3 regions of the Streptomyces sp. NPDC048484 genome follow, and region 3 is predicted to be linked to each of the others. Evidence: riboswitches for the same ligand, from Rfam matches in the RefSeq annotation. Region 3 holds a riboswitch; each other region holds the start of a gene.
The links. Region 3 has a riboswitch for thiamine pyrophosphate ahead of thiO (glycine oxidase ThiO). Riboswitches for the same ligand answer to the same signal wherever they lie in the genome.

Region 1 (7,354 bases), on a different contig from region 3:
TCGTACGGAAGTTCATGTCGAGCTCCTCGTCGAGGAGCGACTGGTAGACGGTGGTGCAGGGGGCCAGTGCTCCGCCGGACCTCGCCGACAGGCGTCGGCCCCGGATGGGGCCCGCCCCGCGACCGGGTCATCGGTCCGTGACAACCGATGGCCCACCGTGCGACAACCCGTCGGAGGCAGTGAATATCGACGATTCCCTCGGGTGAGGGAAGTTTTCGACGCATGCCGTCAGCGATCGGTGGCAGACGGTTAAGGTCCGGAGCTCGACGCGGGTTGATCCACGCGAGCGGCGTTCCGAACCCTCCCGTGAAACCCCCGCACGGGTGGCCCCCTCGCGCTTCGGGAGTGACCCTTGGCCACGGTTGACACCGCGCCCGCAGGACCGCACGGTTCCATTTCCGAGCCGCACCCCACGACCCTCATCGGCTCGGTACAGCGCGCCATGCGGTTGCTGGAGTCCGTGGCGCGTCATGAGCACGGGGCGCCCGCGAAGCAGCTGGCCCGCGAGGCCGGGCTGGCCCTCCCCACGGCGTACCACCTGCTGCGCACCCTGGCGCACGAGGGATATCTGCGGCGCGAGAAGGGACTGTTCTTCCTCGGCGAGGCTGCCGAGCGACTGAGCAGCAGCGGCGCCGGGCAGAAACGTCGCAGCAAGGTCGCCGACGCGCTGGCGGGCTGGCACGATGCGATCGGTGCCCCGGTGTACTACGCGATCTACCGCGATGGGGAGATCGAGGTCCAGTGCGTCGCCGACACCCCGGGCAATCCGGCGGTCGAGGAATGGGCGGATTTCCGCGAGACGGGGCACGCGCATGCGATCGGTCAGTGTCTGCTGTCCCAGCTCGACGACGAGGCGCGCAGGGACCACCTCGATCGCTATCCCGTGCAATCCCTCACGCCGTATACGGTGCGTGACGATCACATCCTGATGCGACGCCTCGAATCGACGCCACGCATGCATCCTGTGATCGAACGTCAGGAGTACGTGCTGGGGACGGTCTGCGCCGCAGTACCGATCACGATGGGCGGCACGGCCGCCGCGATGGCCATCTCCATGCCGTCCCACCAGGCCGATCGGCTGTTGCCGGCGGCACGGCGACTGCAGAGCGAGATCGGCGAGCTGCTGGGGACACTCTCACTCTCTATCAGTATCTGAAAACTCACTCCTTGTGATCTGGTGTACACGTTGAGCAAGATGCCAGAAGTGTTTAGGTGGACGATTCCCGGCCATGGACGGCAAACGACGGGGTAGGCGATGCGCGAGTCGGTAGTACAGGCAGACGTCATGATGAGCTTCGTCGTCTCGGAGGAGCTCTCCTTCCGCATCCCGGTGGAGCTGCGCTACGAGACCTGTGATCCCTATGCCGTGCGTCTGACCTTCCACCTGCCGGGTGACGCCCCGGTGACCTGGGCCTTCGGCCGGGAGCTGTTGGTCGACGGAGTGGGCCGCCCGTGCGGGGACGGAGACGTGCACATCACCCCCGCGGACACCGAGGGGTTCGGCGATGTGCTGATCCGGCTTCAGGTCGGCGCGGATCAGGCTCTGTTCCGCTGTGGTACGGCGACTCTGCTGGCGTTCCTCGACCGTACGGACCGGCTGGTCCCGTTGGGTCAGGAGCGCTCCCTCGCCGACTTCGACACCCACCTGGACGAGGCTCTGGACCGCATCCTGGCGGAGGAACAGAGCGCGGGGTGAATGACTCGGGCCGAAGTGGCAGCGGGCCGGAGTGACATAACGCCTCTCGTTGTACGCCGTCCCGTGCGGGCGTGACTGCCTGTCGGGGCCCGGTGATCAACCAGCCTCCCGGGCGGCCCGGGTTCAGTGCTTGCGGCGACGGCCGCTTCCGCCGCGCAGCGGTGCCTTTGCACCGGGCTGGATCTGCGGCTGCTGCGGCTGCTGTGGTTGCGGCTGACGAGCCGGGGTGGCGTCGCCCGGGCGGTCCGCCGAGACGACCAGGGCCGCCAGAGCCGTCGTGACCGGCACCGAGGCGACCAGTCCGATCGAGCCGACGAGCGTGCGCACGATCTCCTCCGCCACCAGTTCGCTGTTGGCCACCGTCCCCACGCTGCTCTGCGCGATGGAGAAGAGCAGCAGCAGAGGGAGCGCCGCGCCGGCGTAGGCGAGGACGAGCGTGTTGACGACGGACGCGATGTGGTCGCGGCCGATGCGGATGCCCGCGCGGTACAGCCCTCGCCGGCCCATCGTCGGATTGGCTTCGTGGAGCTCCCAGACCGCTGAGGTCTGCGTCACCGTGACGTCGTCGAGCACTCCGAGCGAACCGATGATGACACCCGCGAGCAGCAGGCCGCTCATGTCGATGGAAGGGTAGAGCCCGTGGATCAGGCCGGTGTTGTCGTCGGTGTTTCCGGTCAGCGCGGCCCAGTCGATGAACAGTGAGCCGAGCAGCCCGATCAGTAGCAGGGACAGCAGTGTGCCCAGCACCGCGACCGAGGTCCGGGCCGAGAGGCCGTGGCACATGTAGAGCGCGATCAGCATGATGGCACTGGCTCCGACCACCGCCACGACCAGCGGGTTCGAACCCTGCAGGATCGCGGGCAGGATGAAGAACGTCAGGATCAGGAAGCTGACGGCCAGCGCGATCAGTGCCATGACACCGCGCATCCGGCCCACCACGACCACGGCGAGGGCGAAGATACCGGCGAGCAGCGCCATCGGGAGCTTGCGGTTCACGTCGGTGACCGAGTACTGCAGCTCCTTGGGGGCATCGGGTGCGTACGCCACGATCACCTCCTGGCCCTGCTCCAACTGCCGTGAGGAGTCCGGCTGGACGATCTCAGTGAAGGTACGGCCCTTGTCCTTGCCGGTGTCGACCCGGACTGTCGCCTTCTTGCAGGTGCCTGAGGCCTGTTGCTGTGCGGACGAGCCCTCGGCCGTGGAGGTGTCACCGGTCGGAGCCTCACCCGAGGCGTTCACGGACTTGCAGTCGACCTTGTCGACCTTGGTCACGGTGGCCTGCTGGGTCTGCCGGTCGAAGCCGACACCCGTGCGCTCGTGCCCGGGGGCCCCACCGGGCCAGAGCACCGCGAGACCGACGACGACCGCTGCGGCGAAGGGGATCAGTACCGCGGCGATGATTTTGCGCAGGTGCATGGAGACGGGGGCCGCGGGGCCATGACTGTGCGAGTGACCGTGCCCACCGCCGACTGGTCCCTCGCCGCCACCGCCACCGCCACTGCCACCGCCGCCGGGCCGGTCACCCCCACCGCCCCCTCCGGGGTTATGGGATCCCTGTCCAGGTCCGTCCTCGTGACCGTGGCCGTCGTGGCCCTGTCCGTGGCCCTGTCCGTGGCCCTGGCCACGGGGCGGTTCGGACGGCGGAAGTGAGGGCTGCTGCGTCGTGGTCACCGACCGATCATCGCAAGAACGAGAGGGGCCCACTGTTCACCGCGCCCATTGTGAGGCTAGCGTGGAGGCACCTTTGCACACGCGGGAGCTCGGAGCACCGGGCTGAGAGGGCGCTGAACTCCGTATACGCGATGTTTCACGTGGAACATCGCCGGACGGAAAACGCTGCGTCGACCGCCGAACCTGTTACCGGGTAATGCCGGCGTAGGGAGTAGGTCTCATGACCAACAAGGACGCACGCACGCCTGCCTCCAGCCAGACGAACGGGGCGCTCGCCCCGGCCGACGGCACTGAGGTCTCCGCTTCCCCCGAGAGCGGTGGGGCAGCTGCCTCGCCCGAGAACGACGAGGGCGGGAAGTCCATCGGCTGGCACAAGGCGTATGTCGCGGGCTCGCACCCCGGCCTGCGGGTGCCGGTCCGTCAGGTGCATCTCACCAACGGCCAGTCGGTCACCCTGTACGACACCTCCGGGCCGTACACCGATCCGGCCGTCGATACCGAAGTACGCAGGGGCCTGGCACCCCTGCGCGAAAACTGGATCATCACCCGTGGCGACACCGAGGAGTACCCGGGCCGACCCATGCGCCCCGAGGACGACGGGATCAAGCACACCTCACCGCGCGGTGGGCTGCGCAATCTCGACGCGGTCTTCCCGGGGCGCCCGCGACTGCCCCGCAGGAGCCGTGATGGGCGGGCGGTGACACAACTCGCTTACGCGAGGCGGGGCGAGGTCACGTCGGAGATGGAGTACGTGGCCATCAGGGAGAACGTTTCCCCCGAGGTCGTCCGCGAGGAGATCGCGGCAGGACGGGCCGTTCTGCCGGTCAACGTCAACCACCCGGAGATCGAGCCGATGATCATCGGTAAGCGTTTCCTGGTGAAGGTCAACGCCAACATCGGCAACTCCGCGGTCACCTCCTCCATCGAGGAGGAGGTCGAGAAGATGACCTGGGCGACGCGCTGGGGTGCCGACACGGTCATGGATCTGTCGACCGGTCGCAACATCCACACCACGCGGGAATGGGTGCTGCGCAACTCTCCCGTGCCCATCGGAACGGTCCCCCTCTACCAGGCGCTGGAGAAGGTCGAGGGGCGCGCCGAGGAGCTCACCTGGGAGATCTACAAGGACACAGTCGTCGAGCAGGCCGAGCAGGGCGTGGACTACATGACCGTCCACGCGGGCGTGCGCCTGCCCTACGTACCGTTGACCGCGAACCGCAAGACCGGCATCGTCTCGCGCGGTGGCTCGATCATGGCGGCGTGGTGCCTGGCCCACCACAAGGAGTCGTTCCTGTACGAGCACTTCGAAGAGCTCTGCGAGATCCTCGCCGGCTACGACGTCACGTACTCGCTCGGCGACGGCCTGCGGCCAGGGTCGATCGCGGACGCCAACGACGCGGCGCAGTTCGCGGAGTTGCGCACCCTCGGGGAACTCAACAAGGTCGCGAAGCGTTTCAACGTACAGACCATGATCGAGGGCCCGGGACATGTCCCGATGCACAAGATCAAGGAGAACATCGACCTTCAGCAGGAGATCTGCGATGAAGCTCCGTTCTATACGCTCGGCCCGCTGACGACGGACATCGCGCCGGCGTACGACCACATCACCTCCGGCATCGGTGCCGCGATGATCGCCTGGTGGGGCACGGCCATGCTCTGCTATGTCACGCCCAAGGAACACTTGGGCCTGCCCAACCGTGACGACGTCAAGACGGGCGTCATCACCTACAAGATCGCGGCCCATGCGGCGGACCTCGCCAAGGGACATCCGGGCGCACAGGAGTGGGACGACGCGTTGTCGGACGCCCGCTTCGAGTTCCGCTGGGAGGACCAGTTCAACCTGGCCCTGGATCCGGACACGGCCCGGGAGTTCCACGACGAGACGCTCCCGGCCGAGCCGGCCAAGACGGCGCACTTCTGCTCCATGTGCGGGCCGAAGTTCTGCTCGATGAAGATCAGTCACAGCATCAATGAGCAGTTCGGCGGTACGGCGGCCGCGGGGGCCTCGCCCGAGGAGGTGGCCGACGGGATGCTCCAGAAGTCGAAGGAGTTCGCCGCGTCGGGCAACCGGGTCTATCTGCCACTGGCCGACTGAACCGGTGGGCCCGCCGACTTCGCCCGGTTCAACCGGGCGAAGTCGGCGGGCCGCTGGTGCCGCGGTACCAGCGGCCGGTCTCCGGTCGGGAGGGCAAGAAAAGATCGACGACGGATTCCCGTCGTCGATCAGTCTTGGCAGGCAGGCAGGCTCTTACTCGGGAGCGTGCTCCGGTCCCCCGAAGTCCGGGCTGCTGAAGTCCGGGCTCGAGAAGCTGGGGCGGGGGCCCGCTGCCGGTCCGCCGTCGGGGCTGCTGAACCCGGGGCGGTTGTAGCCGAGCTGCGGCATGCGGCTGGTCGGTGCCGACGGCTTCGTACGGCCCAGGGCCGCAGTACCCGGATCCGCTAGGGCCTCCCTGAGGAACGGCATGATGCCGTGCTCCAGGAGGGCGTCGTGCCAGGCTTGCCTGGCACGGTCGACCTCCTCGCTGCGTTCCCCGTGCACGCCGGCCTGGAGCGAGCTGGCGCCGTTGCGCAGGGCGGCGAGGAGCAGGCCGACCGCGGCAACCAGGATCGAGGCCGCCGTGATGGCGCCGAAGACCCATCCGGTGGTGAGGAGGGTCTGGGTGATGACCGGCTGCGGGTCGAGCATCTTCAAGATGTAGCCGGCGAGCAGGAATATCGCTGCGGCCGTACCGGCGAGGACGGGGGCGAGCACGGCGACGACCGCGGCGGCTCCCGCCCCGGTGGTCTCGGCGACCTCCCCCATGGTGGCGGCGAGCCCCACCGCGCTCGTGCCCGGATCCGTGGAGTTGGATCCTTCGCGGACGGGAGGGGTGGACGGCGCCGGCTGGCGCAGTTCCTCGCGGACCTTCACGTAGTGCTGGTACTCCGTCGCCGCTGCCACCGTGATCAGTGCGGTGGCGTTGAGCGCCATCGTGCGCAGCTGTTCGGGGTTGAGCCGCTGACCGACAGCGGCGAGTTCTGGACGGTGTGGTGCGGAGCGCAGCGCCTCGTCGAGGATCCGCTCGTACTCTTGGCGGTCCTCGCTCAGCAGGTGCTGCGGAACGCTGTTCATGTGCATCCCCCGATGCTCCGTAGGGCTTGGGGCTCGGCATGCTGACGAGCCGTCGGGCAGAAACGGAGGGGAGCCTGCTACGGATAAGCCGATGGTAGAGCGGTGACGGCACAGGGTGACAGGGGGTTTCCAGAATTTGCCCCCGGATCGCACGTGTCCTTCATCGAAGGACGTGTGCCCCGTGAACGCTCAGCTATCCAAGGGAAGCTGCTGGACCAGTAGCTTCCCGGCCATGGTCACGCCACCGTCCATCGCGATCGCGAGCTTGTCGGCGTACACATGAGGTTCTTCGATCAGAGCAGCGGACGGGTCCCCGCCGTCCTCCGAGCCCATATCGCCCCGGAGGTACGGAATGGGGCTGTGACCATGGACGATGCGCGAACCGCCGTACGTCTCCAGCAGGGAGCGTACCGCCTGTGCGCCGCCGTCGTCGCGGAACGCGAAGCGCTTGGTGAACTTGCGGAAGAGGTCCCAGCACTCGTCCGCGTCATTGCGGGTGAGGGTTTCCCGGATGGTGTCGTTGACCGCTTCGATGGAGTCGCCGTAGTCGAGATAGGCGGTCGTGTCGGAGTGCACGAGGAGATGACCGTCCGCCAGTTCCATCGCGTCCAGACGGGCCATCCACTGCAGATGGTGGTCCTGGAGACGCTCCATGTCGGTCTTCTGGCCGCCGTTGAGCAGCCAGGCGGCCTGGAAGGTCGCGGTCCCCGCGCCGGAGTTGACGGGGGTGTCCCCGAACCGCCTGGCGCCGAGCAGCAGCAGCTCGTGGTTGCCCATCAGTGCCTTGCAGTAGCCACCGACCGCGGCGGCCTCCGCGGACAGCCGCATCACGAGGTCGATGACGCCGATGCCGTCGGGCCCGCGGTCCGTGAAGT
Region 2 (7,354 bases), on a different contig from region 3:
GGTGGACCGCGCCCACTGGACGGAGCGCCTGCCCGCCTGGCCCCTCCTCCAGGCCCTTGCCCGCGACCGCTCGATGGAGTCCCGCATCGCGTTGGTGGACCGGATCGAGGAGGCACCGGAGACGCTCGACCGACTGTCGCGTGTAAACGAAACCTAAAAGCCAAGGGGCAAGACGGACAATGGATTGACAACCGGAGACGGTGCCCAATAAACCTGTGAGGCGTCTGGGGTTGCTGTTTCGCAGCAACCCCCACCACCCCCCTCGTTGTTGTGCATCCCGTGAAGGGCAATCGTGTCCATATCTCACCGTACCGCGCGTTCTGTGCGCATTCTCGGAGTTGCCTCCGCCTCGGCCGCGCTCACGCTCGGCCTCGCCGGCAACGCGCTCGCCTGCAACATCAGTGAGTTCAAGGCCGTCGCCAAGTGCGACGGCACCAAGGGCGTCATCAGCGTCACCGACAAGGACCCGTCGGGCGTCAAGGCCAAGGTCAGTGTCTTCCTCCAGTCGAACGGTGCCGACGCCAAGCTCGTCGGTGAGCAGGAGGTCGAGGGCACACGCGAAGGCGTGACCATCGACTTCTCCGAGGACTGGAAGCCGAACGCGACGTACCGCGTGCACGTCAAGGCCGGCAACCAGGTCGACGAGGACATCAAGCCGAACCTCGTCACCGGGTCCGAGGCGTGCAAGTCCGAGGAGACGACGCCTCCGGCGACCCCGTCGCCTTCGGACAAGCCCTCTAAGCCCGCGGAGGAGCCCTCCAAGCCCGCGGAGTCCCCGGAGCCCTCGGAGTCGGAGAGCAGCACTCCCGCCGCCTCGGCCGGTGAGAACACTCCGTCGCCCGCAGGCGACTCGAACCTCGCCGAGACCGGTTCGAGCTCCAACACCGGTGCGATCGCCGGGATCGCGGCCGCGCTCGTGGCGGCCGGTGCCGGTGTGATGTACGCGCTGCGTCGCCGTGGTGCGGCGAACGGTCGCTGACACCAACTGGTCGGACCTGTCACATCTGTAGTACCTGTAGTAGCTGTAATACCTGTAGTAGCTGTTGTGGCCCGTCCCCTCGCTGGCGAATTCCAGGGGGCGGGCCCTTCGCTGTTTTCGCTAGGACCTGTCCTAGTCGAACGAGGCTCGCTCCAGCCAGAAGTCCAGTACCTCGCGCTCCCCCAGGACCTCCAGCCGGCCGCCGTCCGGCGGAAGCCTGCGGTAGAAGGCGAGCAGCACGTCGGTGAGGGGCCCGCGCAACGCGACGTTCGCCTTCTCGTGGCCGTGCCGCCAGTCGATGCCCTTGTCGCCGAACTCGATGAGCCATTCGGTTTCCAGGCCCGGGTCGGTGTCGGTAGTGGTGTCAGTGGTGGGGGTGTCAGTGGCGTGGAGGTGGATACTGCGGCCCGCACCGCGCAGTTCCCTCGTGGCGTCGTCGGGATACTCCTCCCGCGCGAAGTGGACGATCTGCAGCCACTCCTCGATCGCGTCCGCCGCCAGGTCCTGATCGACCTCGAACGTCACCCCGGTCGTGCCCGCCGCGTCGGCCCGGTGGATGACCGTCTCGTGCGCCATCCGCCGCGCCCAGAAACCGGCCGTGTGCTCCCAGGCCCAGGACCAGGCCGGGGTATTGGCTCCGGCTGCGCGGAAGGTCTCCGCGGCCCGCTCCGCGCCCTCCGCGAGCCAGGCGTCGAGCGCGGCGGGGTCGCCGTCCTGCGGCCTCCCGCCCGGCACGTCCTCGACCGGCACGTCCCCGGTCGCCCGCGTCCGCACGATGTGCTCGGACCAGCGATGCGCCCCGCCCACGTGCACGGCGAGTTCCCACAGAGTCCAGTCCGGACAGGTCGGCACGGTCGCGGTGAGGTCCGCCCCGACGAGATGGGACCTCAGCAGCGCGGTCTGGCCGACGACTTCGTCGCAGTAACGGTCATGCCCGAGTAGCGTCATGGGCCGCACCCTAGGCGGCTCGGGCCTCTCCGAGTACGACAATTTCGGCTGCGTCGAAGGTCACCCCGACCTCTTCCCCGGTCTCCGGCGCGTCCCGCAGCGCGCACGCCGCCTCAAGCCGCGGCGCGTTCTCGGGCTGCAGCTGTACGGCGACATGGGTGCCCCGGAAGGTCCGTGCGGCCACCGTGCAGCGCAGCCCCTCCGCGGCCGGTACTAGCCTTACGCCCGCAGGTCTGACGAGCAGCGTGACCTCGCCCTGTCGGGTGTCGCGGGGCACCGGCACCTTGCCCCAGGGGGTGTCCGCGGCCTCTCCCCCGACGGTCGCCCCGGCCACGTTCTCGAAGCCCAGGAAACGGGCCACGAACTCGTCTGCCGGACGCTGCCAGACCTCAAGTGGCGTACCCGACTGGGCGATCCGCCCGTCTCGCATGACGACGACCCGGTCGGCGAGCGCGAAGGCCTCCCCCTGGTCGTGGGTGACCGCGAGCACGGTGGTTCCCAACTCGCCGAAGAGCTCGCGCAACTCGACCACGAGGCGTTCACGCAGGGAGCGGTCCAGCTGGCCGAGCGGTTCGTCGAGCATGAGCAGCCGGGGCCGGGGAGCCAGCGCACGGGCGAGGGCGACCCGCTGCTGTTCGCCGCCGGAAAGGGAAGCGACGCCCCGTCCGTGGGAGTCCGGCAGGCCTACGAGTTCGAGCAGCTCGCGCACTCGTACGGCCTGTTGCTGCTTCGGCTCACCGTGCATACGCAGCCCGAAGGCCACGTTGCCGGCGACGTCGCGCTGCGGGAAGAGCTGGTGGTCCTGGAACATCAGGCCGACGCCCCGCTTGTGCGCGGGCACGCCATCGAGGTCGTGGCCGTCCAGGAACACCCGCCCGTGGTCCAGGTGCTGCAGTCCGGCGACCGCCCTCAGCAGCGTCGACTTGCCGCTTCCGCTGGGCCCGAGGACACACACGATCTCGTGCTCGGCGACCTCAAGCCCGACATCGTCGAGCACGGCCCGCCCGCCGAACCGTACGGTCGCCCCATCGAGCACGAGCATCGCCCCGTCGAACATCGCCCCGTCGAGCTTGGGCATCGTCAGAACTCTCCCGTCCGGTCGCCGCGAAGGTCGGTACGAAGGCGTTCGAGGACCAGCAACGCCACCGCGCACACCACCATCAAGATGGTCGAAAGGGCCATGGCCTGCCCGTAGTTGAGCTCGCCTGCCCGCCCGAGCAGCCGCGCCACGGCGACCGGCAGCGTCGGATTGTCGGGCCGTGCGATGAAGACGGTCGCGCCGAACTCGCCCAGCGACACGGCGAAGGCGAACCCGGCGGCGATCAGCAGCGCCCGCCGCACCATCGGCAGATCGACCTCACGCCACACCCGCCACGGCGAGGCCCCGAGTACCGCCGCCGCCTCGCGCAGTCGCCCGTCCACGGCTCGCAGCACCGGCAGCATGGTCCGTACGACGAAGGGGACGCCCACCAGCGCCTGCGCGAGCGGCACCAGGATCCAGGTGCTCCGCAGGTCCAGCGGCGGTTGGTCGAGCGCGATGAGGAAGCCGAAGCCGACCGTCACGGCGGAGACGCCGAGCGGCAGCATGAGCAGCGCGTCGAATCCCCGTACGAGACGTCCGGCGTCCCGGCGGGTGAGAGCGGCGGCCGCGAGTCCGCCGATCAGCAGCGCGATGGCGGTGGCTGCGAGGGCGTACCGCAGGGAGTTGCCGATGGCGTCGATCGGCGGTACCAGGAAGAGACCGCCTTCGTTGCTGGTCAGCGCCTTGTAGTAGCCGAATCCGGATCCGGGGGCGTCGAATGACCGCTGGACGAGGACGGCCAGCGGCAGGACCAGCAGGACGGCGATGCTGCCGAGGACGGCGGCGAGCAGCGCCCACTGCCCCGCCCCGCGCGGCCGTCGGGAGGTCATGGAGGCGTCGACCAGGCGCAGGGCCGTCTCCCGCCGCCGTACGGTCCGGGCGTGGACGGCGAGGATGCCGCCCACCGCCACGAACTGGACGATCGTCAGCACGGCGGCCGTGGAGAGGTCAAAGATCTCCGAAGTCTGCCGGTAGATCTCGACTTCGAGTGTCGAGAAGGTGGGGCCGCCGAGGATCTGCACGACGCCGAAGGAGGTGAAGGTGAAGAGGAAGACCATGAGTGCGGCGGCGGCCACGGCCGGACCGAGCGCCGGAAGCGTCACCTTGCGCCAGACCGCGAACCGTGAGGCGCCGAGCATCCGCGCGGCCTCCTCCTGACGCGGGTCGAGCTGCGCCCAGAGGCCGCCGACCGTGCGGACGACGACCGCGTAGTTGAAGAAGACGTGCGCGAGCAGGATCGCCCACACGGTCGTGTCCAGGCGTACGCCCCACAGCTCGTCCAGGAGCCCGCCCCGCCCGAGCAGCGCCAGGAAGGCCGTGCCCACGACCACTGTCGGCAGCACGAACGGAACCGTCACGACGGCCCGGAGGATCTGCTTGCCCCTGAACTCGAAGCGTGCGAAGACGTACGCGCCGGGGAGCGCGATCAGCAGAGTGAGCGCGGTCGAAGCGAGCGCCTGCCAGGTCGTGAACCACAGGACGTGCCGGATGTCCGGCTGCGCGAGCACGTCCTGGATCCGCCCGAAGTGCCAGACCCCGCCGGTCTTCAGCCCACGGGCCGTGATCGCGACGACCGGGTAGGCGAAGAAGAGCCCGAAGAACGCGACGGGCACGGCCATGAGCCCAAGCCGCGCCACACTCCTCCTACGCTCCCTACGCGGGCGCGGGCGTCGACGCGGAGGCCGGGGCGGGCGCTTTCGCGGCTCGACCGCGGCCTCGGCCTCGGCCTCGGCCTCGCCGCGGGGCTCTACTTCAGTACGAGCGAGGTCCATGACTTGACCCACTCGTCACGGTTGTCGGCGATCCTGGCGGGGTCCAGGGTCTCGGGGTTCTCGGCCTGCGGGCCGAACTTCACGAACGCCTGGGGCACCTGGGCGGCCTCACGGACCGGATACACGAACATGTTGAGCGGCATGTCCTCCTGGAACTGCTTCGTGATGAGGAAGTCGACGAGCGCCTTGCCGCCCTTCGCGTTCTTCGCGTCGCTCAGCAGGCCCGCGTACTCGACCTGGCGGAAGCAGGTGCCGTCCGCGACGCCGGTCGGCGCGGTCTTCGGCTTCGGGTCGGCGTAGATGACCTCGGCGGGCGGGGACGAGGCGTACGAGACGACGAGCGGCCGGTCGCCCTTGGCCTTCTTGCCGCCGGCGGACCCGGAGAACTCCTCGTTGTAGGCCTGCTCCCAGCCGTCGACGACCTTCACGCCGTTGGCCTTGAGCTTCTTCCAGTAGCCCTCCCAGCCGGCGTCCCCGTACTTGGCGGCGGTGCCGAGCAGGAAGCCGAGGCCGGGCGAGGACGTGGACGCGTTCTCGGTGACGAGGAGGTTCTTGTACTCGGGCTTGATCAGGTCGTCGAAGGACGTCGGCGGGGCGAGCTTGTGCTCGCTGAAGTAGGCCTTGTCGTAGTTGACGCAGATGTCACCGGAGTCGATGGGCGTGACCCGGTGCTTGTCCTGGTCGACCCGGTACTCGGCCTGGATTCGATCGGCGCCCTTGGCCTCGTACGACTGGAACAGCCCGTTGTCGAGCGCGCGCGACAGCAGGGTGTTGTCGACGCCGAAGAAGACGTCGCCCTGCGGATTGCCCTTCGTGAGGATCGCCTTGTTGACGGCCTGCCCGGCGTCGCCGTCCTTGAGGACCCTGACCTTGTACCCGGACTCCTTCTCGAACGCCTTCAGTACTTCCTTGGTGTAGGCGAAGGAGTCATGGCTGACGAGGGTCACGGTCTTGGATCCGGAGCCTCCGTCGCCGGACCCGGACGACCCGCACGCGGAGAGCGTGAAAAGGCCGAGCCCGGTGGCAGCGACCACGGCCGTGACTCTCTGAACGGTGCTTGTGATGCTCGTGGTGCTCTTGTTGCTCGTGGTGTTCTTGTTGCTCGTGGTGCTCACGGAATTCCTCCTGGGTTGACCAGGAAGAGACGCGGCCCTGCCCGGGACCTCGGTCGGGTCCCGGGCAGGGCGCAACAGCTTGAGTAGTGACCGAACTTCCTACCCAGAATGACCTGGGCAAGGTTCAGAGGGTCTGCGGGCTCTCCCGCACTCTCAGCGCTGTGGCGCTCCCCTGTCGGAATATGAAGATGTCGGAACCCGCAATGCGGGTACGCCCGCCAGACTACCGCTCGGTGGCCGCGAGCTGCCCGCACGCCCCGTCGATCTCCTGACCACGGGTGTCCCGGACGGTGACGGGCACACCATGGGCGGCGATCGCCTCGACGAACGCCTTCTCGTCCTCGGGCCGCGAGGCGGTCCACTTGGAGCCGGGCGTCGGGTTCAGCGGAATCAGGTTCACATGCACCGGCTTGCCCTTGAGCATCCGCCCGAGCCGGTCACCGCGCCACGCCTGGTCGTTGATGTCCCGGATGAGCGCGTACTCGATGGAGAGCCGGCGCCCGGACCTGGCCGCGTACTCCCAGCCGGCGTCCAGCACTTCCCGTACCTTCCACCGCGTGTTGACCGGTACGAGGGTGTCGCGCAGCTCGTCGTCAGGCGCGTGCAGGGAGATGGCGAGGCGGCACTTGAAGCCCTCGTCGGTGAACCGGCTGATGGCCGGGACGAGACCGACGGTGGACACGGTGATCCCGCGCTGCGACAGTCCGAGCCCGTCCGGCTCGGGGTCGGTGAGGGCCCGGATGGACTGGACCACCCGCTTGTAGTTGGCGAGCGGCTCGCCCATGCCCATGAAGACGATGTTGCTGAGCCGCGCCGGGCCGCCGGGGATCTCCCCGTCGCGCAGCGCCCGCATGCCGTCGACGATCTGGTGCACGATCTCGCCGGTCGACAGGTTCCGGTCGAGGCCGGCCTGCCCGGTCGCGCAGAACGGACAGTTCATCCCGCAGCCGGCCTGCGAGCTGATGCACATGGTGACCCGGTCCGGGTAGCGCATCAGCACGGACTCGACGAGGGTGCCGTCGAAGAGCCGCCAGAGGGTCTTGCGGGTGGTGTCCTCATCGGTGGACAGATGCCGCACGACCGTCATCAGCTCGGGCAGCAACGCCTCCTGCAGCTTGGCGCGCGACCCGGCCGGGATGTCGGTCCACTCCTCCGGATCGTGTGCGAGCCGCGCGAAGTAGTGCTGCGAGAGCTGCTTGGCACGAAACGGCTTCTCACCGATCGCGGCAACGGCCTCTTTGCGCTCGGCGGGCGTGAGATCGGCAAGGTGCCGCGGCGGCTTCTTGGCTCCGCGGGGGGCAACGAATGTGAGTTCTCCGGGCTTAGGCATGGCTGTACCAGTGTCGCAGATCGATTCGTGTGACCTGGGCCGCGCGCTGTGCGGGGTGGTCGTCAGTGGTCGACCCCACACGCCGCACGCCGCCGCTCTCCTCCGACGGCCCGCAGACGGCCCGGCACT
Region 3 (7,354 bases):
GGAGGTGCTTGTAGAGCACCGCTGCGGGCGAGTCCCCCAGGTGCGGCCGGTCGCCGGTGAGCATCTCGAAGAGGAGGATGCCGCAGGCGTACACGTCCACCCGGGGGTCGGCCGTGCCGTTCTCTATCTGCTCCGGTGCGAGATACGACACAGTGCCCAGTACGGCACCCGTCGTGTGGGTGACCGTGTCCACGGCCCGTACGAGACCGAAGTCCGCCACCTTCACCCGGCCGTCGTCCCCTATCAGGACGTTCTCCGGCTTCATGTCACGGTGTACGAATCCGGCGCGGTGCGCGGCGCCGAGCGCGGCGAGGACCGGCTCCAGGATGTCCAGCGCCGCCCGCGGCTGGAGCGCCCCGCGCTCGCGCAGCACGTCGCGAAGGGTGCATCCGGCCACGTACTCCATCGCCAGATAGACGTAGCCGCCGTCGGCGCCCTGGTCGAAGACCTGCACCACGTTCGGATGGGCGAGCCTCGCCACCGACTTGGCCTCGCGGATGAAGCGGTCGACGAACGAGACGTCGGCGGCCAGGGCCGGATGCATCACCTTGAGCGCGAGCACCCGGTCCAGGCGGGTGTCCACGGCCCGGTAGACCGTGGCCATCCCGCCGACCGCGATGCGCGCGTCGACGCGATACCGACCGTCGAGCACATGCCCGACCAACGGGTCCTGAAGGGTCGTATCCACGCAGGTGAGTGTACGAGCCGTCACTGACGGCGCGGCCCGCCCGGGCGGTTCCGGGGCGGTACTGAAGCCGAGCTGTGACGGACCTCGCACGCTGACCAGGGCGGCACGGCATATGGATTCGGACAGATGTTCAAGCCGAAGCTCAGAAAGCGGGTCGTTCCGGATCCAAGCGCGCGATTCCGTCCGCCGGCGACGAGGCTTCGGCGAAGTGGCGGCGCGGAATGCGGCCCGCCCGGTACGCCAGCCGTCCGGCCTCGACCGCGTGCCGCATGGCCTCGGCCATGAGGGCCGGCTCCTGCGCCCGGGTCACGGCCGAGGCGAGCATCACACCGGCGCAGCCCAGCTCCATGGCGAGCGCGGCGTCCGACGCCGTACCGGCTCCCGCGTCCAGGATCACCGGCACGCGCGCGTGCTCCACGATCAGCTGGAAGTTGTGCGGATTGCGGATCCCGAGCCCCGAGCCGATGGGCGACCCCAGCGGCATGACCGCGGCGCAGCCCACGTCCTCCAGCTTCCGCGCGAGGACCGGGTCGTCGTTCGTGTAGGGGAGGACCGTGAAGCCGTCGTCGACGAGGGTCTCGGCGGCGTCGAGCAGTTCGATCGGATCGGGCAGCAGCGTGCGCTCGTCGGCGATGACCTCCAGTTTGACCAGGTCCGTGCTGAGCGCCTCGCGCGCGAGGCGGGCCGTCAGCACGGCCTCCCCCGCGGTGAAACAGCCCGCGGTGTTGGGCAAAACGCGGATCCCGAGCCGGTCGAGCACGGAGAGGACCGAGCCGTGGGCTCCGGGACTCACGCGCCGCATCGCGACCGTCGTCAGTTCCGTGCCGGACGCGACGAGTGAGCGCTCCAGGACGTCGAGGCTGGGGGCACCGCCGGTGCCCATGATCAGACGGGACGCGAAGGACGTACCGCCGAGGACGAAGGGGTCGTCGGCCATGGGTCAGCCTCCTTGGACGGCGGTGAGTACCTCGACGCGGTCTCCCTCGCGCAGGAGGGTTCCCGGCCACTGCGCGCGCGGAACGACGGTCTCGTTCAGCGCGGCGGCGACACCGGAGGGGGCCGCGCAGAGAGCGGTGACGAGGGTGTCGAGGGCGGTGTCGGCGGCGAGTTGCCGCCGCTCCCCGTTGACGAGGACGGTCACGCTCATACGGGCTGCTCCATGAGTGCGGCGGCGTCGAACCGCCCGGGGGCGAACGGGCGGGCCTCGTCCGGGAGTTCGCCGGTGACCAGGGCGTGCGCCAGGGCGTCGCCGGTGACCGGGGTGAGCAGCACACCGTTGCGGTGGTGGCCGGTCGCCAGCAACAGCCCGGGGAGCCCGCTCGGGCCGAGCAGGGGCGCGTTGTCGGGGGAGCAGGGACGCAGTCCGGCCCGGGTCTCGGTGAGCGGCAGCTCGGTGATGCCGGGGACGAGTTCGTGGGCGTCCCGCAGCAGTTCGTACACGCCGCCCGCCGTCACCGTGGTGTCCCAGCCCAGCTCCTCGCTGGTCGCGCCGACGACGAGTTCGCCGCTCTCACGCGGCACCAGGTAGACGTGGCTGCCGCGGACGACGGCACGCACCGTCCGGCTCAGGAAGGGCGCGCTCCGGCTCAGCAGGGCCGGGCTCCGCTCCGGCATGGTCAGCCGCAGCACCTGCCCCTTCACGGGACGCACCGGCGGCAGTACGTCCTCGGGCACGCCCGCGAGGCGTCCGCTGAGGCTGCCCGCGGCGAGGACCACCTGCCCCGCGGACAGCTCGGTGCCGTCCGTCGTGGTGACTCCGGCGGCCCGGCCCCCTGTGACGGTGAGCCGCTCGGCCCATCTGCGGTGGAAGACCACTCCGGCCCGCTCACAGGCCGTGACCAGGGCCGCGGCGAGCCGTCGGGGGTCGATCTGGTGGTCGCCGTCCACCCGCAGCCCGCCCCGCACTCCCGGCGCGAGCATCGGCTCCAGGCGCCGGCACTCACGGCCGCTCAGCCACTCCGACTCCAGGCCCGACCGGCGCTGCAGGGCGTGCAGTTCCCGCAGATGGGCGCGGTCGTCGGCGTCGAGCGCCACGGTCAGCGTGCCGCACTGCCGGTAGCCGAGGTCCACGCCGGTCGCCTCGGTCAGCTCGGCGACGAAGTCCGGATAGCGCCGCGCCGAGGCCAGGTTGAGGCCGAGCAGGGTCCCCTCGCCGTAGTGCAGCTCGGTGACGGCGGCCAGCATCCCGGCCGCGACCTGCGCGGCGCCGCCGCCCGGTTCGGGGTCGACGAGCGCGGTCGTGAACCCGCGCTGCGCGGCGCGCCAGGCGGTGACCAGACCGATGATCCCGCCCCCGACGACCAGGACGTCGGAGACCAGGACGTCGGGTGAAGATGCTTGTGATGTACGCGACATGGGCGTCCAGCCCCTCCCTTCGCCGGCATGACCCGGATCAGGTTCGTACGGTCGGAGGCCGCCCCAGCCTCCCTCTCAGCCCGGTGCGTCCGGACTCCCGCGAGTGCTCTGCGCCGACCACCCTAGCTCTTCGCCTCGCACCGCAGTAAGGGAGCCGCGCGGCGTGCCCCGCTCGCCCGACGGACCCGTACGCGCCCCTGACCGACGATTCCACCCCTGTCTATGGTGACCGGGTGAGCGAGCTGACGCAGGTACGGAGTCCGACGGTGCGACCGGGTGTCGTGATCGTCGGTGCGGGCATGGCCGGGGTTCAGACGGCCGTGGCCCTGCGGGAACAGAGTTTCACCGGAAGCGTGACCTTGATCGGCGCGGAGCCCCACCAGCCGTACGACCGTCCGCCGCTGTCCAAGGCCGTGCTGCTCGGCAAGGCCGAGGGCTCCGCCTTCGACGTCGACTTCGAGAGCCTCGACGTCGAGCTGCGCCTGGGGCTCGAAGTGACCGGCGTGCGCCCGGCCCGGCGCGAACTCGACACGGCCCACGGCCCCGTCCCGTACGACGTCCTGGTCGTCGCCACGGGAGCGGAACCGATCCGGCTGCCCGGCGCCGAGGGCGTACCCGGCGTCCATCTGCTGCGCACCCTCGACGACGCCGAGCGGCTGCGCCCCGTGCTCGCCCGGCAGCACGACATCGTGGTGGTGGGCGCGGGCTGGATCGGCGCGGAGTTCGCCACGGCGGCGCGTGAGGCGGGGTGCGCGGTGACCGTCGTCGAGGCCGCCGACCGGCCGCTCGTCGGCGTGCTGCCGGCCGAGGTGGCCGCTCCCATGGCCGCCTGGTACGAGGACAGCGGGGCGTCGCTGCGCACCCACGCGCGCGTGGAACGCGTCGAGCCCGGCGCGGTGGTGCTGGACGACGGGTCGCGGCTGCCCGCGGACGCCGTCGTCGTCGGAATCGGGGCGCGGCCCGCCACGGCCTGGCTGGCCGGCTCGGGGATCGAACTGGGCGCCCACCGGGAGGTCGTCGCGGACGACCACCTGCGCACCTCCGTCCCCGACGTGTACGCGGTCGGCGACTGCGCGTCGTTCCCGTCGGGCCGCTACGGCGAGCGCCTGCTGGTCCACCACTGGGACAACGCGCTCCAGGGCCCGCGCACCGTCGCGGCGAACATCGTCGGCGAGACGCCCGCCCCGTACGACCCGGTGCCCTACTTCTGGTCCGAGCAGTTCGGCCGCTTCGTCCAGTACGCGGGGCATCACGGATCCGCGGACACCCTGACCTGGCGCGGCGATCCGACCACCCCCTCCTGGTCGGTGTGCTGGCTCCGGGACAGCCGCCTGGTCGCGGTCCTGGCGGTGGGCAGGCCCCGGGACCTGGCGCAGGGGCGACGGCTGATCGAGTCGGGCACCCGAATGGACCCGGCCCTGCTGGCGGACCCGGCACGGCCGCTGAAGGGGGCCGTGGCCTGACCACACCGCCCCGGTCGACCGGCCGGGGCACCGGGTGTGAGTCCGGGCCCGGGTACCGGGTGTCAGTCCGAGATGGCAGGCTTGTGTCCGTGACCGAGATTGACGCAAAGATCGATGCTCTCGTCCCCGCCTGGCTCACCCTCCCCGACATCGCCGAACAGTTCGGCGTCGAGGTGACGCGCGTCCGGCAGCTGGTCAGGGAAGGCCAGCTCATCGCCGTACGCCGTGGTGAGAACCGCGCGCTGCACGTCCCCGCCGCCTTTGTCGACGCGGACGAACAGAAGGTCGTCAAGGGCCTGACCGGCACCTTGACGCTCCTGCGGGACGACGGCTTCTCCGACGAAGAGATGCTCGAGTGGCTCTTCACCCCCGACGAGAGCCTGCCCGGTACCCCCGCGCAGGCTCTGAGTGAGAATCGCGGCACGGAGGTGAAGCGCCGCGCCCAGGCGCTCGCCGTCTGACCTGACCACGCCGCACGGCGTACGGGCCGCGTGCCCCGCAGGCCCGCGGCCCGTACGCCACCGACACGCCACGGGGGGCCCACGCATGCCCGTATCCACCGCACGCGCCCAGCTCGCCGACGCCAGGGTCTACCTCTGTACGGACGCTCGCAGGCGCCAGGGCGACCTCGCCGGCTTCCTGGACGCCGTCCTCGCGGGCGGCGTGGACATAGTGCAGCTGCGGGACAAGGGCATGGAGGCGGCCGAGGAACTGGAACACCTCGCCGTCCTCGCGGAGGCCTGCCGCCGGCACGGCAAACTGCTCGCCGTGAACGACCGGGCCGACGTCGCCCACGCCGTCGGGGCCGACGTCCTGCACCTCGGTCAGGGAGACCTGCCCGTCCCCGCCGCCCGGGCGATCCTCGGCGACGAGGTCCTGATCGGCCGCTCCACCCACGCCGGGCCCGAGGCCTCGGCCGCCGCCGCCCAGGACGGCGTGGACTACTTCTGCACGGGGCCCTGCTGGCCGACCCCCACCAAGCCGGGGCGCCACGCGCCGGGCCTCGACCTGGTCCGCCACACGGCCGCGCTGGCCACGGACCGTCCCTGGTTCGCCATCGGCGGCATCGACCTCGGCAACCTCGACGAGGTGCTCGAAGCGGGCGCGCGTCGCGTCGTCGTCGTACGGTCCATCACCGAGGCCGGTGATCCGGGAGCGGCCGCGGCGGAGTTCGCGAAGCGCCTGAGGGCGGTGTGAGCCGGAGGCCGCGGACGGCCCGAGTCGGAGGTCCGGCAGCGCTCCGGCAGTAAGCTGTCAGGGGTTCGGCAGCGGTCCGACAGAGGTTCGGTCGAGGCATGGTTGTCCGAGGAGTGGACAACAAGTCGACAAATCGGGCAATTTCTCCGCATCCGGTTGGGGGACCGTCTCCCCCTGGCTAACCTGCGGGTATGGCCCTCGGATCTGCTTCCACCAGGACTGACCACGCCCGCACCGTGCGGGACATGCTCGCGACGGGAAAGACGACGTTTTCGTTCGAGTTCTGGGCGCCGAAGACCGAAAAGGGCGAGCGGAACCTGTGGAACGCGCTGCGCAGGGTCGAGGCGGTCGCGCCCAGTTTCGTCTCCGTGACGTACGGGGCGGGCGGCACCACCCGCGCCGGGACGGTCAAGGCGACGGAACAGATCGTGTCCGACACGACACTCACCCCGGTCGCCCACCTCACCGCGGTCAACCACTCCATCGCGGAACTGCGCAACATCATCGGCCAGTACGCGGACGCCGGGATCCGGAACATGCTCGCCGTGCGCGGCGACCCGCCCGGTGACCCGATGGCCGACTGGGTGGCGCACCCCCAGGGCCTCACCTACGCGGCCGAACTCGTCCGGCTCATCAAGGAGTCGGGCGACTTCTGCGTGGGAGTCGCGGCCTTCCCGGAGATGCATCCGCGGTCCGCGGACTGGGACGCGGACGTCGCGAACTTCGTCGACAAGTGCCGGGCCGGCGCCGACTACGCGATCACGCAGATGTTCTTCCAGCCGGACGCGTACCTGCGGCTGCGTGACCGGGTCGACGCGGCGGGTTGCACTACGCCGATCATCCCCGAGGTCATGCCGGTGACCAGCGTGAAGATGCTGGAGAGATTGCCGAAACTGAGCAATGCGTCGTTCCCGGATGCCCTGAAAGAGCGGATCCTCACAGCCAAAGACGATCCGGCGGCTGTACGCTCCATTGGCATCGAGTTCGCCACGGAGTTCTGCGCGGGGCTGCTGGCCGAGGGAGTCCCCGGACTGCATTTCATTACGTTGAACAACTCCACTGCGACGCTGGAAATCTACGAGAACCTTGGCCTGCATCACCCACAGCGGGTCTAGACCGGTCGCATCGTCGTACGACACACTGCGTAGCGGCCACCTGTGAGAGGGGCGTACATGGGCTGGACGGTCCTCTATATCGCGTTCGGCATCGTCGCGCTGTGGCTGCTGGGCGAGGTACTGCTGCAGTACAAGGCGCGGCTGCGCTGGCGGCTGCTGGCCTTCGGCGGCTTCCTCGGGGTGGTCTTCGGTGTCCTGATCCCGAACGTGCTGGTCATCGGTCTGGGTGCGGCTGCCTTCGCCGTCGGGCAGACGTACGTCACGCTGTCGTTCCGCAGCGGCTTCGCGTCCGGCTGGGCCGTCTCCGGACGCCCGGGCCTCACCAAGCGCCGCCGGGGCGAGCCCGAGCGCAAGGACCCGACGCTGGAGGTCACGGACCTCCAGGCCGCGGAGACCGGAACGTATCCTCAACCGGACTTCGGCCGGAACGAGAGCTTCGGCGGGGACGACGCCTTCGGGCGTGACGACTCGGTCTTCGGGCAGCGCCCCGGGACTGCCGCCGAGTCCGCTTCCGCTTCCGGCTCCGTCTACGAGCC

Region 1: another riboswitch for thiamine pyrophosphate. It lies ahead of thiC (phosphomethylpyrimidine synthase ThiC); the one in region 3 lies ahead of thiO (glycine oxidase ThiO).
Region 2: another riboswitch for thiamine pyrophosphate. It lies ahead of AB0D14_RS10715 (thiamine ABC transporter substrate-binding protein); the one in region 3 lies ahead of thiO (glycine oxidase ThiO).

The regions. Positions count from the first base shown of each region.
Region 1 is NZ_JBEZJY010000010.1:53,778-61,131, forward strand. Features, by position in the region: gene AB0D14_RS12405 (DUF5326 family protein) at 1-47, shown strand, start outside; gene AB0D14_RS12410 (IclR family transcriptional regulator C-terminal domain-containing protein) at 443-1,156, shown strand; gene AB0D14_RS12415 (SsgA family sporulation/cell division regulator) at 1,256-1,696, shown strand; gene AB0D14_RS12420 (YibE/F family protein) at 1,820-3,112, opposite strand; gene AB0D14_RS12425 (hypothetical protein) at 3,134-3,346, shown strand; TPP riboswitch at 3,439-3,595, shown strand; gene thiC (phosphomethylpyrimidine synthase ThiC) at 3,588-5,462, shown strand; gene AB0D14_RS12435 (hypothetical protein) at 5,616-6,485, opposite strand; gene AB0D14_RS12440 (metallophosphoesterase) at 6,669-7,354, opposite strand, start outside.
Region 2 is NZ_JBEZJY010000008.1:150,111-157,464, reverse strand. Features, by position in the region: gene AB0D14_RS10740 (Rossmann fold nucleotide-binding protein) at 1-157, shown strand, start outside; gene AB0D14_RS10735 (LAETG motif-containing sortase-dependent surface protein) at 323-979, shown strand; gene AB0D14_RS10730 (maleylpyruvate isomerase family mycothiol-dependent enzyme) at 1,112-1,927, opposite strand; gene AB0D14_RS10725 (ABC transporter ATP-binding protein) at 1,938-2,984, opposite strand; gene AB0D14_RS10720 (iron ABC transporter permease) at 3,008-4,627, opposite strand; gene AB0D14_RS10715 (thiamine ABC transporter substrate-binding protein) at 4,756-5,844, opposite strand; TPP riboswitch at 5,974-6,079, opposite strand; gene rlmN (23S rRNA (adenine(2503)-C(2))-methyltransferase RlmN) at 6,119-7,225, opposite strand.
Region 3 is NZ_JBEZJY010000002.1:279,919-287,272, reverse strand. Features, by position in the region: gene pknB (Stk1 family PASTA domain-containing Ser/Thr kinase) at 1-688, opposite strand, end outside; gene AB0D14_RS03090 (thiazole synthase) at 831-1,625, opposite strand; gene thiS (sulfur carrier protein ThiS) at 1,629-1,835, opposite strand; gene thiO (glycine oxidase ThiO) at 1,832-3,043, opposite strand; TPP riboswitch at 3,041-3,154, opposite strand; gene AB0D14_RS03075 (FAD-dependent oxidoreductase) at 3,343-4,506, shown strand; gene AB0D14_RS03070 (Rv2175c family DNA-binding protein) at 4,596-4,967, shown strand; gene thiE (thiamine phosphate synthase) at 5,053-5,703, shown strand; gene metF (methylenetetrahydrofolate reductase [NAD(P)H]) at 5,895-6,818, shown strand; gene AB0D14_RS03055 (hypothetical protein) at 6,876-7,354, shown strand, end outside.